2 regions of the Aliidiomarina minuta genome follow, and region 2 is predicted to be linked to the other one. Evidence: predicted binding sites of a transcription regulator. Region 2 holds the regulator's gene; the other holds the start of a gene.
The links. Region 2 encodes NrdR, which represses ribonucleotide reductase genes. Its sites were predicted from a motif close to AAACACNANATNTNGTGTTT; they were not measured.
Positions count from the first base shown of each region.

Region 1: the regulator NrdR is predicted to act here: its motif matches at 6,547-6,566, upstream of nrdA (class 1a ribonucleoside-diphosphate reductase subunit alpha).

Region 1 covers NZ_PIPL01000001.1:518,012-526,028, reverse strand. The annotation lists gene hisC (histidinol-phosphate transaminase) at 1-882, opposite strand, end outside; gene serC (3-phosphoserine/phosphohydroxythreonine transaminase) at 897-1,976, opposite strand; gene gyrA (DNA gyrase subunit A) at 1,966-4,602, opposite strand; gene ubiG (bifunctional 2-polyprenyl-6-hydroxyphenol methylase/3-demethylubiquinol 3-O-methyltransferase UbiG) at 4,831-5,538, shown strand; gene CWE09_RS02510 (HAD family hydrolase) at 5,546-6,211, shown strand; gene nrdA (class 1a ribonucleoside-diphosphate reductase subunit alpha) at 6,607-8,017, shown strand, end outside.
Region 2 covers NZ_PIPL01000001.1:1,192,026-1,200,042, reverse strand. The annotation lists gene CWE09_RS05775 (TonB-dependent receptor domain-containing protein) at 1-1,260, shown strand, start outside; gene glyA (serine hydroxymethyltransferase) at 1,309-2,565, shown strand; gene nrdR (transcriptional regulator NrdR) at 2,589-3,038, shown strand; gene ribD (bifunctional diaminohydroxyphosphoribosylaminopyrimidine deaminase/5-amino-6-(5-phosphoribosylamino)uracil reductase RibD) at 3,031-4,158, shown strand; gene ribBA (bifunctional 3,4-dihydroxy-2-butanone-4-phosphate synthase/GTP cyclohydrolase II) at 5,418-6,533, shown strand; gene CWE09_RS05750 (REP-associated tyrosine transposase) at 7,611-8,017, shown strand, end outside.

The DNA.
Region 1 (8,017 bases), 670 kb from region 2:
GATAAGCTGACGCATGCCTGCACTATTAACTTCTATCGACTCCGCCAGAAATTTTTCATCTTCCAGAGCAGTCAACGCGGCTGTCAGTGCCAGATGATTCATATTAAAAGGCTGCCGGATACGGTTCATCAGGTCTGCAACCTGCGGATGAGAAACAGCAAAACCTGCACGTAAACCGGCTAAACCATAAGCTTTGGAAAAGGTACGGCTGACCACCAGGTTAGGGAATCGTGTTATCCATTGCATAGAAGGAGCACGCTCGGCGGCGGGTACGTACTCATAATAGGCTTCATCCAGAACCACCAGTACCTGGTTGGGAATTTTCTGTAGAAAAGCTTCGAGCTCAGCGCTGCTAAGAAAAGTTCCGGTTGGATTATTTGGGTTGGCGATGAAAATCATGCGGGTTTTATCGGTTACCGCAGCCGCCATGGCATCCAGATCATGACCGTAGTCACGTGCAGGTACAGCAACCGGGGTGGCTCCAATAGCTTTAGTTACCAGCGGATACACCACAAAAGCATGCTGCGAGAAGATAACTTCATGCTGTGGCTGCACATAAGTACGGGCCAGTAATTCAAGCACATCATTAGAACCATTACCCAAAGTAATTTGATCCGCATTGACGGCAAATTTCTCAGCTAATGACTGTTTCAGGTAGAAACCATTGGCATCCGGGTAACGGGCCAGTCCTTTCACCGCAACGTTCAATGCGGCCTGCACCAGGGGGCTCACACCGAGGGGGTTTTCATTGGAAGCCAGCTTCACGATGCCACTCAAACCAAGCTCCCGTTCCAGCTCTTCAATAGGCTTGCCAGCCTGATAAGGTTGTAGTTCACGAATACCTGGCAAGGCCAGTTCAGCGGCATTAAAAGTTGTTGTCATATTCAGATCCTGATTTATTTATGAGTACGGGCGAACTCGGTCATAAAGTCTACAAGCGCTCGAGTGCCTTCCAGTGGCATAGCGTTATACATGCTGGCGCGCATGCCGCCAACAAAACGGTGCCCTTTAAGCGCCATCAGACCGCGTTGCTCAGCCTGTTTAAGAAATTCGTTATCCAGTTCCGGTTTTAGTAACTGAAAAGGTACGTTCATGATAGAACGGTTTTGTGGGTGTATCTGATTTTTATAGAAAGGGTTATTATCTATGCATTCATACAGTAGTTTTGCTTTAGCGTGATTACGCGCCTGCATCACCTGCACACCACCTTCTGCTTTTATCCACTTAAATACTTCGCCGGCAAGGTACCAGGCAAAAGTATTCGGAGTGTTATACATGGATTTTTCAGTGTCCTGCACCTGATAGTTCATCACGGTGCAAACTGAGTTCTGCTGCGTAGCGAGCAAATCTCTGCGTACAATAACGACGGCAAAACCAGAGGGGCCAATGTTCTTCTGAGCACCGGCATAAATAACTCCAAACTTAGAAACATCCAGCGATTCTGCCAGAATAACTGAAGACATATCGGCAACCAGTGGTGCTGACACTTCTGGGATCTCGTGCAAGGCTATACCATCAACAGTCTCATTCGGGCAGTAATGCAGATAAGCCGCTCCGGGAGTTAAGTTCCATGACGCCTGTGGCGGTATCATTTTGCCCTGTTCGCTGTCAGTGACTGAAGCCACCCGATTCACCCGGGCGACATATTTAGCCGCTTCTTTCTCAGCGATTTGCGACCAGTTACCCGTGTCCAGATAATCGACAGTGGCGTCAGCCCCTGCGATATTCTGTGGTACCGCGGAAAACTGACTGCGTCCCCCGCCATGCATAAATAGCACCGCATAGTTATCCGGAATCGACATCAGATCCCGTAAATCCTGCTCGGCCTGTTCGGCCATGGCGATATAGGCTGGAGAGCGGTGGCTGATTTCCATCACAGAAACACCACGCCCCTGCCAGTCTAATAACTCTTTTTGTGCTTTCTTTAATACGGGGGCCGGCAACATAGCCGGCCCTGCAGAAAAGTTATGCGTCATCGTTCGGGGAATCCTCTTCAGAGGAGGTTGCCTCAGGGGCGCCCTCTTCGCCTTCTTCACCTTCAATAACGACCGCTTCATCGTCTATTTCAGCGATGCGCTGCAAACCGACCACAAATTCATCAGTGGCTGTGCGAATAAGGGTGACGCCCTGTGTATTACGACCCACCATAGAGACTTCATCTACCCTGGTGCGCACCAGGGTACTGCGGTTACTGATGATCATCATTTGTTCACCAGGCACCACTTCCAGAGCACCGACTACTGAACCATTACGCTCAGAAACTTTAATAGATACTACACCCATAGTAGCCCGGCTTTTCGCTGGGTACTCGCTGAGCATGGTACGTTTACCAAAGCCGTTTTCAGTCACGGTTAATATAGCGCCTTCGTTTTCGCTGCCTTCAGTAGTACGAGGCACTATCAAGGACACAACTTTCTGGTCTTCGTTCAGGCGGATACCACGAACACCAGTCGCGGTACGACCCATAGAACGTACTTTATCTTCGGTGAAGCGAACTACTTTACCTGCATCAGAAAACAGCAGTATGTCCTGTTTACCATCGGTGATATTAACGCCGATAAGCTCGTCATTATCTGCCAGATTAAGGGCAATGATGCCGCTTGCACGAGGGCGCGAGTAGTCAACCAAAGGTGTTTTCTTAACGGTACCGTTGCGAGTCGCCATGAAGACAAATTTATCATCTTCAAAATCAGCGATCGGCAGAATGGCAGTAATGCGCTCGTCATCTTCCAGTGGCAGCAGGTTTACAATAGGTTTGCCGCGGGCAGCGCGGCTAGCTAATGGCAACTGGTAGGTCTTCATCCAGTACACCCGGCCACGGGTTGAGAAACACAGTATGGTATCGTGAGTGTTGGCTACCAGCAGGCGTTCAATGAAGTCTTCGTCTTTCATCTTAGTCGCTGCTTTGCCTTTACCCCCGCGCTTCTGTGCTTCGTATTCATTCAATGGCTGGTACTTCACGTATCCCTGGTGCGACAGCGTTACTACGACATCTTCCTGTTCGATCAAGTCTTCCAGGCTGATATCATGCGCTATTGAGCTCAATTCAGTACGACGCTCGTCACCAAATTCAGCTTTGACCGCTACCAGTTCTTCTTCAATCACTTCCATCAGGCGTTCTGAGCTGGAAAGGATATGCAATAATTCTTCAATCTGTTCCAGCAAGGACTGGTATTCATTCAGAATCTTTTCGTGCTCAAGGCCTGTCAGTCTGTGTAAGCGTAACTCAAGAATTGCCTGAGCCTGGTTTTCAGTCAGATGATAAATACCATCACGCACACCAAAACCTTCCTCGACCCAGTCAGGACGGGCTGCATCAACACCGGCACGTTCCAGCATCGATGCGACATCACCCAGCTGCCAGCCACGGGCTATTAGCGAGGCTTTGGCTTCTGCAGGGGATGGAGAGGCTTTAATAAGTTCAATGATTTCTTCGATGTTGGCCAGCGATATGGCCAGGCCTTCAAGAATATGAGCCCGTTCACGTGCTTTGCGAAGCTCATATACCGTGCGGCGGGTAACCACTTCACGACGATGCAGAATGAAGCATTCAATCATTTCACGCAGCGTGAATAGTTTCGGCTGGCCTTTGTCCAGCGCCACCATGTTGATACCAAAAACGACCTGCATTTGCGTGTTGCGATACAAGTGATTAAGCATCACTTCACCGGACTCGCCTCGCTTCATTTCTATGACAACGCGCATGCCGTCTTTGTCTGACTCATCACGCAGCCCACTAATGCCTTCCAGCTTTTTCTCTTTAACCAGATCAGCAATTTTTTCAATTAGTCGGGCTTTATTTACCTGATACGGCAGTTCGTGCACGATAATGGTTTCACGACCATTGTCTTCGGTAATAACCTCAGCGCGTGAGCGGATATGAATCCGGCCGCGACCTGTGCGGTAAGCTTCAATAATGCCCTGATTACCAGAAATAATAGCGGCTGTTGGGAAGTCGGGTCCCGGAATGTACTCCATCAATTCTTCGAAAGTGATGTCCGGGTTTTTGATCATGGCCAGACAGCCATTGATCACTTCAGTCAGATTATGCGGCGGAATATTAGTCGCCATACCCACAGCAATACCGGATGAGCCGTTAGCGAGCAGGTTAGGAACCCGGGTTGGCAATACATCAGGAATCTGCTCGGTACTGTCGTAGTTAGGTACAAAGTCGACGGTCTCTTTGTCCAGGTCAGCCAGCAACTGGTGAGATATTTTGGACATACGTACTTCGGTATAACGCATCGCAGCGGCCGAATCGCCATCGACCGAACCGAAGTTACCCTGCCCGTCAGCCAGCATATAACGTAATGAAAAAGGCTGCGCCATACGAACAATAGTGTCGTAAGCCGCTGAGTCGCCATGCGGGTGATATTTACCAATTACATCACCGACCACACGAGCCGACTTTTTATAAGGTTTGTTGTAATCGTTACCCAATACACTCATTGCGAACAGCACGCGGCGATGCACTGGTTTCAAACCATCACGAACATCTGGCAAGGCCCGCCCGATGATTACGCTCATGGCATAATCAAGGTAAGAGTTTTTCAGTTCGTCTTCTATATTAACCGGAACCACTTCCTGGGCATGATCACTCATACAGAACTTCCCTACAATAAATTAGCGTTGTTTATGTCGTTATAATTAGTCAGTGAGTGGCGTCAAAAGCGCCCTGCTCAGCAGCGTTTGAGCATATCATAAGCCAGGTTCATTGACGAGTCACAAAACTGGCAACTGCTACTCAGGTTGAGTACACTAGCGGCGCCCTTATAAAGCGCATGACGCGGGGCTTACTGCTTGTTTTATAGTCACACAGGAATTAATGCCATGAATCAGAATGTGGACCCAGGTGAAATTAGTAAATTCAGTGCTGTAGCGTCGCGTTGGTGGGATCCGGATGGCGAGTTTAAGCCGCTGCATTTAATCAACCCTTTGCGCCTTAATTACATTGAACGTCACGCCGACGGGCTGTTTGGCAAGCAAGTTGCGGATGTTGGTTGCGGTGGAGGTTTACTGAGCGAAGCCATGGCGAAAATGGGCGCTCAAGTCAGTGGCCTTGATATGAGCGATGAAGCCCTTAAAGTAGCCCGGCTCCATGCTGCTCAGTCAGATCTCAGCATTGACTATCAGGAAACGACAGCAGAGCAGTTTGCGGCCTCTCATGAACAACAGTTTGACGTGGTAACCTGCCTGGAGATGCTGGAGCACGTGCCCAATCCTGAAGCGGTAGTTGCGGCTTGCGCCAGTATGGTAAAACCCGGCGGTCATGTCTTTTTCTCGACGTTGAACCGCAATCTGAAATCCCGCCTGCTAGGTATCGTAGCGGCCGAATATGTGTTGGGCTGGGTGCCCAAAGGCACGCACGATTATGCGAAATTCATCAAACCTTCAGAACTGGTTCAAATGGCTGAAAAACAGCCACTACGAGCGCAAAACATGACAGGGCTGCACTATAACCCCTTGAGCCAGGAATTCTTTTTAAGTGATCGTAATGTCGATGTGAACTACATTGTGCATTGCCGTAAACCGGAATGAGTTTTTTATGCCAATAAGCAAAAAGAGCGCTGTTTTATTTGACCTTGACGGTACTTTACTGGATACCGCGCCGAGCCTACATACCGCACTGAATAAAGTGCTGCGCCTTCATCAGCGACCCGAGCTCGAGTTGCATTTAACTCGTCCACTTGCCTCGCATGGCGCGACTGGCTTATTGCGGCTTGGTTTTGGTGAGAATTTTAACCCTACTACCCGTGACGAGCTACGCAAACAATTTCTGGATGCCTATGCAGAAGACGTCAGCAGCGAGACCAACTACTTTGACGGCGTCGTTGCTATGCTGAGTAGCTTACAACAGGCAGATATTCCCTACGCTATTGTGACCAATAAACCCACTCAGTTTACCCATGCACTATTGCCCGACTTTGCGGCCTTGCAACAGGCCGGAGCGGTAGTCTGCGGCGATACCCTGCATGTCGCTAAGCCAGATCCGGCCCCATTACTTTATGCAGCGGAGCAGCTGGGCATTACTGCACAGGACTGCTGGTACGTCGGCGACGCTGAACGTGATATTCAGGCAGGTAAAGGAGCTGGTATGCAAACAGTACTTGCGACCTATGGCTACCTTAGTGATGAAGATGATATTCAGGCCTGGCAAGCCCACTACCATATTGAGCATGCTAATGACCTGTTCGCCTTACTAGGCAAATAAGTCAATCTAATCAGATATGCAGATATAGTGTTAAGCCTGGCGATTTAACACTATATCTTGTAACCCTTTGTAAACCCTCGTGTATGCTCACATATCCAAAATGCCTCTACTAAAACCCCCATTTGTAATAGCTAAATATTATTAAAATTTTTGTAATCTTTACTCAGGCTGTAGCTACCGCTTTCACTGACTTATAGCCTTATCTTCGAAATAAATCATAAAAACAGGGCAGTTATGCACAGGTTATGCCCTTGAGAATAGCCTGTTTCAGGTCTAGTATATCGGTCAATTCCAAAACACAAGATATAGTGCAAAATTCAAACACTAAAGCCATAAAACACTACATCTTGTGGTACACCCATGCCAAATAATGGCAGCGCAACAGGTAAAGCATCATGAGTCAATCTATTGAAGTGACAAAACGCAACGGCATTCGCGAACCTCTGGATCTGGATAAAATCCATCGTGTTATCAGCTGGGCTGCTGAGGGTCTGAATAATGTATCAGTCTCGCAGGTAGAAATTAAGTCACATATTCAGTTTTATGATGGCATTAAGACTGAAGATATCCATGAAACTATCATAAAAGCCGCCGCTGATCTTATCTCGGAAGAATCTCCTGATTATCAGTATATGGCAGCCCGCCTTGCGGTTTTCCACCTGCGTAAGCGTGCCTATGGTCAATTTGAGCCGCCGCACTTATATAAGCAAGTCACCAGCATGGTAGAAAAAAACCGCTATGACCGCCATTTACTGGAGGATTACAGCGAAGAAGAATTTAATCAGATGAACGAGTTTATCGATCACTGGCGTGACCTGAACTTTTCTTATGCAGCGGTTAAACAACTGGAAGGCAAATACCTGGTGCAAAACCGGGTGACTGGCGAAGTTTACGAAAGCGCACAGTTTCTTTATATGTTGGTGGCCGCCTGCTTGTTTGCAAAGTATCCGCCAGAAAAGCGCATGGATTACATTCGCCGTTTCTATGATGCAACCTCGCAGTTTAAGATTTCACTACCAACACCTATTATGTCTGGTGTACGCACCCCTACCCGTCAATTCAGCTCCTGTGTTCTGATAGAGTGTGGCGATAGTCTTGATTCTATCAATGCAACCGCCAGTGCTATTGTGAAATACGTATCACAACGGGCTGGTATAGGTATCAACGCAGGACGCATTCGTGCCCTGGGCAGCCCAATTCGCAATGGTGAAGCTTTCCACACTGGCTGCATTCCTTTCTTTAAGTATTTCCAGACTGCGGTGAAAAGCTGCTCTCAGGGCGGTGTTCGTGGCGGCGCTGCCACCCTCTTCTATCCGCTCTGGCATTTAGAAGTAGAATCGCTGCTGGTACTGAAGAATAACCGCGGCGTCGAAGAGAACCGCGTACGCCACTTAGACTACGGTGTGCAGTTTAATAAACTTATGTACCAGCGACTGATTAAAGATCAGCACATCACCCTGTTCAGCCCTTCTGACGTTCCAGGTCTGTACGATGCGTTCTTCTGTGATCAGGACGAATTTGAGCGTTTGTATGTGCAGTACGAAGCGGATGACAGCATTCGTAAGAAACGCATTAAAGCCATTGAGCTTTTCGGTCTCTTTATGCAGGAGCGCGCCAGTACCGGCCGTATCTACCTGCAAAACGTAGATCACACCAATAACCACAGTCCTTTTGACGCTAAAGTAGCGCCTATTCGCCAGAGCAACCTGTGCCTTGAAATTGCCCTGCCGACTAAACCATTAAGCCATGTTAATGATGAAGAAGGTGAAATTGCACTCTGTACACTTTCCGCTTTCAACCTGGGTT
Region 2 (8,017 bases):
CAAACTACGGCTACTGACCTGGGTAAGCAGCGTGATAACCCTTATGAAGCCAGTAGCTTCAGCCTGCGTGGTGATACAGAGCTCTTTGCCGGTGCTCAGCTCAGCGGTCGTTACCAGTACAACAGCGCGCTTTCGGATTACGATGAGAACTGTTTTGCCGGGATTGAACAAGTCCGGTGTGAGCCTTTTATTGACTCCAGGCAACAGGCCACGCAATTGGCCCTGGATAACCAGCTGGGCGAAGACCTGCGGCATCGCTGGACCTTTTCCTGGTATGACGAACGTTCTTATACCGGTGATCGTGTGTCGGTTGCCGAAGCCTGGTCGGGGGTGGGCGATAGCTTTGAAACTGCGCGTACTCAGGTCGGCTGGGAGCAGGTGGCTGACTTTGATGGCCAGCATAGCCTGACCACAGGTTTTGACTTTCAACGCGATGAAGTGGATGCCAGTAATCTTGAGTATATGACCGACAGTCGCCGTCAGTTTGCGTTCTATAACCAGTATGAATGGCGCAATGCTGACTGGCAGTCATCAGCGGCACTGCGTTTTGAAGACAATCAGCAGTTTGGGTTGAAGGCCCTTTACCATCTGGATCTGGCGCATGAGCTGAATTCACGCTGGCGTGGTGGTATCAATCTGGGCAATGGTTTCAGAGCGCCAACCTTTAATGACCTGTACTGGCCGCAGGGCGGTAATCCGGACTTAGAACCTGAACGATCGACCAACGCTCAGGCTTTTGTGCAGTATGACACCCGGCAGGGACAGCTCGAGGCGCAGTTTTTTTATCAGCGATTACGTAATTTAATTGCCTGGGCGCCGGTAGCCGAAGACAGCCTTATATGGCAGCCGATGAACGTGAGCCGTGCCCGTACTCAGGGCGTTACCCTTCGCTGGCAGCATCAATGGCACCAGTGGCGCATTGATGCGCATGCTACCCGGCTGAGTGCAGAAGATCGCGATAGCGGCATGACGCTGGTCAATCGGGCACGGGAAAGCGGCATGATTAACTTTTCCCACGCCTACCCGAGTGCGATGCTTTCTTTTCAGCTTGAGGCAAGCAGCGGCCGCTATATGAATGCCGATAACAGCCAGCGTACTTCCGGTTATGCCTTGCTTAACCTGCGCTGGGAGCAGGACATAACACGCCACTGGAAATGGCAGTTCAGCCTTAATAATGCGCTGGACAGGAACTACCAGGTACGGGATGGATACCATCAGGCCGGGCGTGAGCTGCGTTTAGGTTTATCCTGGCAACATTAACCGCTATAATAGCCGCACTTTTAAAAGTGTCCACAGCCAGGAGTAACCATGCAAAGCCGTGATATGAATATTGCTGATTTTGATGCCGATTTATGGAACGCCATGAAGGCGGAAGAAAAGCGTCAGGAACAGCACATTGAGCTGATCGCTTCCGAAAACTATTGCAGCCCACGCGTGCTGGAAGCGCAGGGTTCGCAGCTGACCAATAAGTATGCCGAAGGTTATCCTGGCAAGCGTTATTACGGCGGTTGTGAGTTTGTTGATATTGCTGAAAACCTGGCGATTGAGCGGGCTAAGCAGCTGTTTGGCGCAACTTATGCCAACGTGCAGCCGCACTCAGGTTCGCAGGCTAATACTGCTGCTTTTATGGCGTTGATGAATGCAGGCGATACCTTCTTAGGCATGAGTCTGGATCACGGCGGTCATTTGACCCATGGTTCCAAGGTTAACTTCTCCGGTAAGACTTATAATGCTGTGCCATACGGTTTGCATCCAGACACCGGTGATATTGATTATGAGCAGGTGGCTGATCTGGCGCGTGAACATAAACCTAAGATGATCCTGGCTGGTTTCTCGGCATTCTCTGGCATTATTGACTGGCAGAAATTCCGCGAAATCGCTGATGAAGTGGGTGCTTACCTGCTGGTAGATATGGCTCACGTGGCGGGTCTGGTAGCGGCTGGTCTGTATCCGAATCCGGTGCCTTATGCTGACGTGGTCACTACCACGACGCATAAAACCCTGGCCGGCCCACGCAGTGGTCTGATTGTATCGGGTAAAGACGATGCGGACTTGCACAAAAAACTTAACAGCGCAGTATTCCCGGGTAATCAGGGCGGTCCGCTGATGCACGTAATTGCTGCAAAAGCCGTTGCTTTTAAAGAAGCTTTAGAGCCAGAATTTAAAGTTTACCAGCAACAGGTGCTGGATAATGCCAATGCTATGGTTAACGCCATGCAGGAGCGCGGTTATAAAATCGTCTCGAACGGCACTAAGAACCACCTTTTCCTGGTTGATCTGATTGATAAAGATATCACCGGTAAAGACGCGGATGCTGCTTTAGGCCGTGCTTATATTACGGTGAATAAGAACTCGGTTCCAAATGACCCGCGTTCACCTTTTGTTACGTCAGGTCTGCGCCTGGGTACTCCGGCAATTACTCGTCGTGGCTTCAAAGAAGCAGACGCGACCCAGGTCGGACACTGGATTTGCGATGTACTGGACAACCTGGGTGACGAATCTGTGGAAGATAAAGTACGCGAGCAGGTTAAAGCGCTCTGTGCTAAGTTTCCGGTATATTCTTAATTCCCCAGGGGGAGTAAGCGCTCATGCACTGCCCGTTTTGCAATACACAGGATACTAAGGTCATCGACTCACGTCTGGTGGCTGAAGGTCTGTCAGTGCGTCGGCGCCGCGAATGCGGTGCCTGTCGTGAGCGTTTTACCACCTTTGAAAGCGCGGAACTGGTGATGCCCCGGGTGATTAAAAGCGACGGTGCACGAGAGCCTTTTAATGAAGATAAGCTGCGCAATGGCCTGCTGCGCTCGCTGGAGAAACGTCCGGTGAGTCTGGAAGCCATGGAGCAGTTGATTAACCGGGTGCGCTCAGGTTTACGGGCGACCGGGGACCGCGAAATCAGCAGCGACGTGATTGGTAACCTGGTCATGGAGCAGCTCAAAAAAGTAGATAAAGTGGCTTATATTCGTTTTGCTTCGGTGTATCGTTCATTTGAAGATATTCGCGAATTTGGCGAGGAGATAGCGCGCCTCGATGATTGACTCGCCGCTTTTCACAGAAGCTGATAACGCCTTCATGCAAGAGGCTTTATCGCTGGCTGCGCGCGGCCGTTTCACTACCCATCCTAATCCGAATGTTGGCTGCCTCATTGTCCGTGATAATAAAGTCGTTGGCCACGGCTGGCATGCCCAGGCCGGCACGCCTCATGCTGAGGTGCATGCCTTGCGCGAAGCGGGAGTCCTGGCCGCTGACAGCACTGTTTATGTGACTTTAGAACCCTGCAGCCATTTTGGCCGTACCCCACCTTGTGCTGATGCTTTAATTAAGGCCGGAGTTGCCCGTGTGGTGGTGGCTATGCAGGACCCTTATTTTCAGGTGTCCGGGCGTGGCATTAAACGCCTGCGCGAGCATGGTATTCAGGTCGATTGCGGCTTAATGGAAGCTGCTGCACGCCGCTTAAATGCAGGTTTTATCAAGCGAGCTGAGAAGGGGCTGCCTTATGTGCGCCTGAAAATGGCCGCCAGCCTGGATGGTCGTACTGCCTTAGCCAATGGTGAAAGCAAGTGGATTACCAGCGCCGAGGCTCGTGCCGATGTACAGTTGCACCGCGCTGCCAGTAGCGCCATTTTAAGTGGTGCCGGAACCGTGCTGACCGATGACCCAATGCTGACCGTGCGCCCCGAACAGCTGCCGCAGGGATTGTATCCTGAAGATATGCCTATACGGCCGCCGGTTCGTGTTTTAGTGGACAATCAAAATCAGCTAGGCCCGGATTTGCAGCTCTGGCAACATTCAGGGCCGGTGTGGCTGGCGCGGACTACAGAAAGTAGCCAACCATTGCCTGAACAGGGCCAGCAATTGCTGGTGAAAAGCACGGCTGAGCAGCGTGTGGATTTAAAAGATTTAATGCAGACTTTAGCCAGCCGCGATATTAATGATGTCTGGTGTGAAACCGGCAGCCGCCTTGGCGGTGCTTTGTTAGAAGCCGGGCTGGTGGACGAATTAATTGTTTATATGGCGCCTAAATTACTGGGCCCGGATGCCCGGGGGCTGCTGGATTTGTCGTTATTGACTGACATGGCTCAGGTGCCAGAGTTTGAATTTGAAAGCATTGAACGTATCGGGCCTGACATCAAAATCGTCGCCCGATTGACCACGTAGGGCAGGCTATGCCTGCCGCTAATCGGGCCGGGTTGAAAAGCCCGGCGGTGGGGTTCGCGAGGGACGCGTTTGGCACGCTTTCCCACGCGCCCCTAATCACCGCCGTGCTTTTGCCAATGAACAGCGTAGGGCAGGCTTGGCCTGCCGTGGAAACATCCCGGTGACTGCTAAATCGGACGGCAGGTAAAACCTGCCCTACCAAAGCACACCGGGCGGCAGGCCACAACACGCCTGCTAATGAACACCGTAGGGCAGGCTTGGCCTGCCGTGGAAACATCCCGGTGTCTGCTAAATCGGACGGCAGGTAAAACCTGCCCTACCAAAGCACACCGGGCGGCAGGCCAAACACACCTGCTAATGAACACCGTAGGGCAGGCTTGGCCTGCCGTGGAAACATCCCGGTGACTGCTAAATCGGACGGCAGGTGAAACCTGCCCTACCAAAGCACACCGGGCGGCAGGCCAAACACACCTGCTAATGAACAGCGTAGGGCAGGCTTGGCCTGCCGTGGAAACATCCCGGTGTCTGCTAAATCGGGCGGCAGGTAAAACCTGCCCTACCAAAGCAAACCGGGCGGCAGGCCACAACACGCCTGCTAATGAACACCGTAGGGCAGGCTCGGCCTGCCGTGGAAACACCCCGGTGTCTGCTAAATCGGACGGCAGGTAAAACCTGCCCTACCAAAGCAAACCGGGCGGCAGGCCAAACACGCCTGCTAATGAACAGCGTAGGGCAGGCTTGGCCTGCCGTGGAAACATCCCGGTGTCCGCTAAATCGGACGGCAGGTGAAACCTGCCCTACCAAAGTACACCGGGCGGCAGGCCAAACACGCCTGCTAATGAACACCGTAGGGCAGGCTTGGCCTGCCGTGGAAACATCCCGGTGTCCGCTAAATCGGACGGCAGGTAAAACCTGCCCTACCAAAGCACACCGGGCGGCAGGCCACAACACGCCTGCTAATGAACACCGTAGGGCAGGCTTGGCCTGCCGTGGAAACATCCCGGTGACTGCTAAATCGGGCGGCAGGTAAAACCTGCCCTACCAAAGCACACCGGGCGGCAGGCCAAACACGCCTGCTAATGAACACCGTAGGGCAGGCTTGGCCTGCCGTGGAAACATCCCGGTGACTGCTAAATCGGACGGCAGGTGAAACCTGCCCTACCAAAGCACACCGGGCGGCAGGCCAAACACGCCTGCTAATGAACACCGTAGGGCAGGCTTGGCCTGCCGTTAGCCGTTAACTGACGAATAGGTAAAGCATGAGCACACTGAATACAACAGAAGAAATTATCGCCGATATCAAAGCCGGTAAAATGGTCATTTTGATGGATGATGAAGATCGTGAAAACGAAGGCGATCTGATCATGGCTGCTGAATGTGTCACACCCGATGCGGTGAATTTTATGGCCCGTTACGGCCGTGGCTTGATCTGCCTGACCTTAAGCGAAAAGCGTTGTCAGCAATTGCGTCTTCCCTTAATGGTAGACCAGAATAACTCGCCGTACGCGACCAACTTCACGGTTTCTATTGAAGCTGCTGAAGGTGTGACTACCGGTATTTCAGCTGCAGATCGCGCGCAAACCGTGAAAGCAGCGGTAGCAAAAGATGCCCAGCCGAGCGATTTGGTCATGCCGGGCCATATTTTCCCGCTTAAAGCCAAAGAAGGCGGGGTGTTGAACCGGGCCGGCCATACCGAAGCTGGCTGTGATCTGGCTCGCCTGGCGGGTTATGAACCTGCGGCTGTGATTGTTGAAATACTTAAAGAAGACGGCAGCATGGCACGCCGTCCTGACCTGGAAGTTTTTGCTGCTGAACATGACATTAAAATTGGCACCATTGCCGATTTGATCGAATACCGTTCTATTCAGGAACGCACCGTCGAGCGTGTAGCTGAATGTAAACTGCCGACTGCCTATGGTGAGTTTGACCTGGTGACTTATCAGGATACTGTTGATGGTCAGGTGCATTTCGCCCTGCGCAGCGGAGAAATAGATGGTGATCAGCCAACTCTGGTGCGGGTGCATTTGCAGGATACTTTTAATGATCTGCTTGCTACTGAGCGTGCCACTCGTCGCAGCTGGCCGTTATATCGGGCGATGCGTAAGATTGGCGAAGAGGGCGGTGTTTTGGTATTACTGGGCCGTCAGCAAACTCCTATGGATTTGATTGATCAGGTACGTCATTTCGAACGCGAAGACCGTGGCGAACCTAAGCCTAGTGCGACCTTGAGCCAGGAATCACGCAATGTGGGTGTAGGGTCGCAAATCCTTGCCGACCTCGGTGTACACAAAATGAACCTGCTCAGCTCCCCCAAACGCTACTCCGCTCTGTCCGGCTTCGGTTTAGAAGTTGTAGATTTCATCGAAGACGCATAGGGCTGGCTCGGCCGAGGCTCGCGGTGTCCTGAGGTTTTTTTGCCTTGCCAGGACGCCGTGAACCCATCCATGGGCTCGACGCCTGGCAACACCAATACCTCCTGCCGCCTCACGCCTCGGCTATGCCTGCCGTTGCGGTGTGTGGAGATTATCGGGTGGTGTTTGATGATTTCCGTGGCGGGGGGATGTGTTTTTGGATGGTGCATTGTGGACGTGGATGGTTTCCACGGCAGGCGGAGCCTGCCCTACCACAAGCCTGGGTGATCTGTTGTAGGGCAGGCTATGCCTGCCGTTGCGATGTGTGGGGATTATCGGGTGGTGTTTGATGATTTCCGTGGCGGGAGGTTGGGTGTTTGGGTGATGCATTGTGGATGCGGGTGGTTACCACGGCAGGCGGAGCCTGCCCTACCATAAGCCTGGGTGATCTGTTGTAGGGCAGGCTATGCCTGCCGTTGCGGTGTGTGGGGATTATCGGGTGGTGTTTGATGATTCCCGTGGCGGGGTGATGTGTTTTTGGATGGTGCATTGTGGACGTGGATGGTTTCCACGGCAGGCGGAGCCTGCCCTACCACAAGCCTGGGTGATCTGTTGTAGGGCAGGCTATGCCTGCCGTTGCGATGTGTGGGGATTATCGGGTGGTGTTTGATGATTTCCGTGGCGGGGGGATGTGTTTTTGGATGGTGCATTGTGGACGTGGATGGTTTCCACGGCAGGCGGAGCCTGCCCTACCATTGCGGTGTGTGGTTTTTTTTGATGGTGCATTGTGGATGCGGGTGGTTTCCACGGCAGGCGGAGCCTGCCCTACCACAAGCCTGGGTGATCTGTTGTAGGGCAGGCTGTGCCTGCCGTTGCGGTGTGTGGAGATTATCGGATGGTGTTTGATGATTCCCGTGGCGGGGGGATGTGTTTTTGGATGGTGCATTGTGGATGCGGATGGTTTCCACGGCAGGCGGAGCCTGCCCTACCATAAGCCTGGGGATTAGATTATGGTCGACGGTGTCGGATATGGCGGATATTTCTGGTAAGGCAGGCGAATGGGTATTTAATTAAGAGACCATTATTTTGCAAGGAAGCGAAATGCCAAACTTCTCCCGCTATTATGAATCCGGCGGTTGGTTCTTTTTCACGGTGGTTACCTACAAAAGGCAAGCCGTGTTGTTACAACCGCAAGTTCGGGAATCCCTGAAACAGGCTTTAAAAGAAACCAATCAACGCTATCCATTTAAAATCCACGCTTTTGTACTTCTGCCGGACCACTTTCATTGTGTGCTGGAAATTGACGATCCGAAAATTCCGCAGCGGATAAGCATGATAAAAAGGCGCACTACTCAGCTATCTGGTTTTCAAAGTGCTTTGCAGCAAACCCCGTCTGAGAAGAAAAAACGGCGGAGTGGTCTTTGGCAGCCAAGGTATTGGGAGCATCACATTCATAATGAACAGCGCCTGTATAATCAGGTGATGTATTGTTATTTCAATCCAGTAAA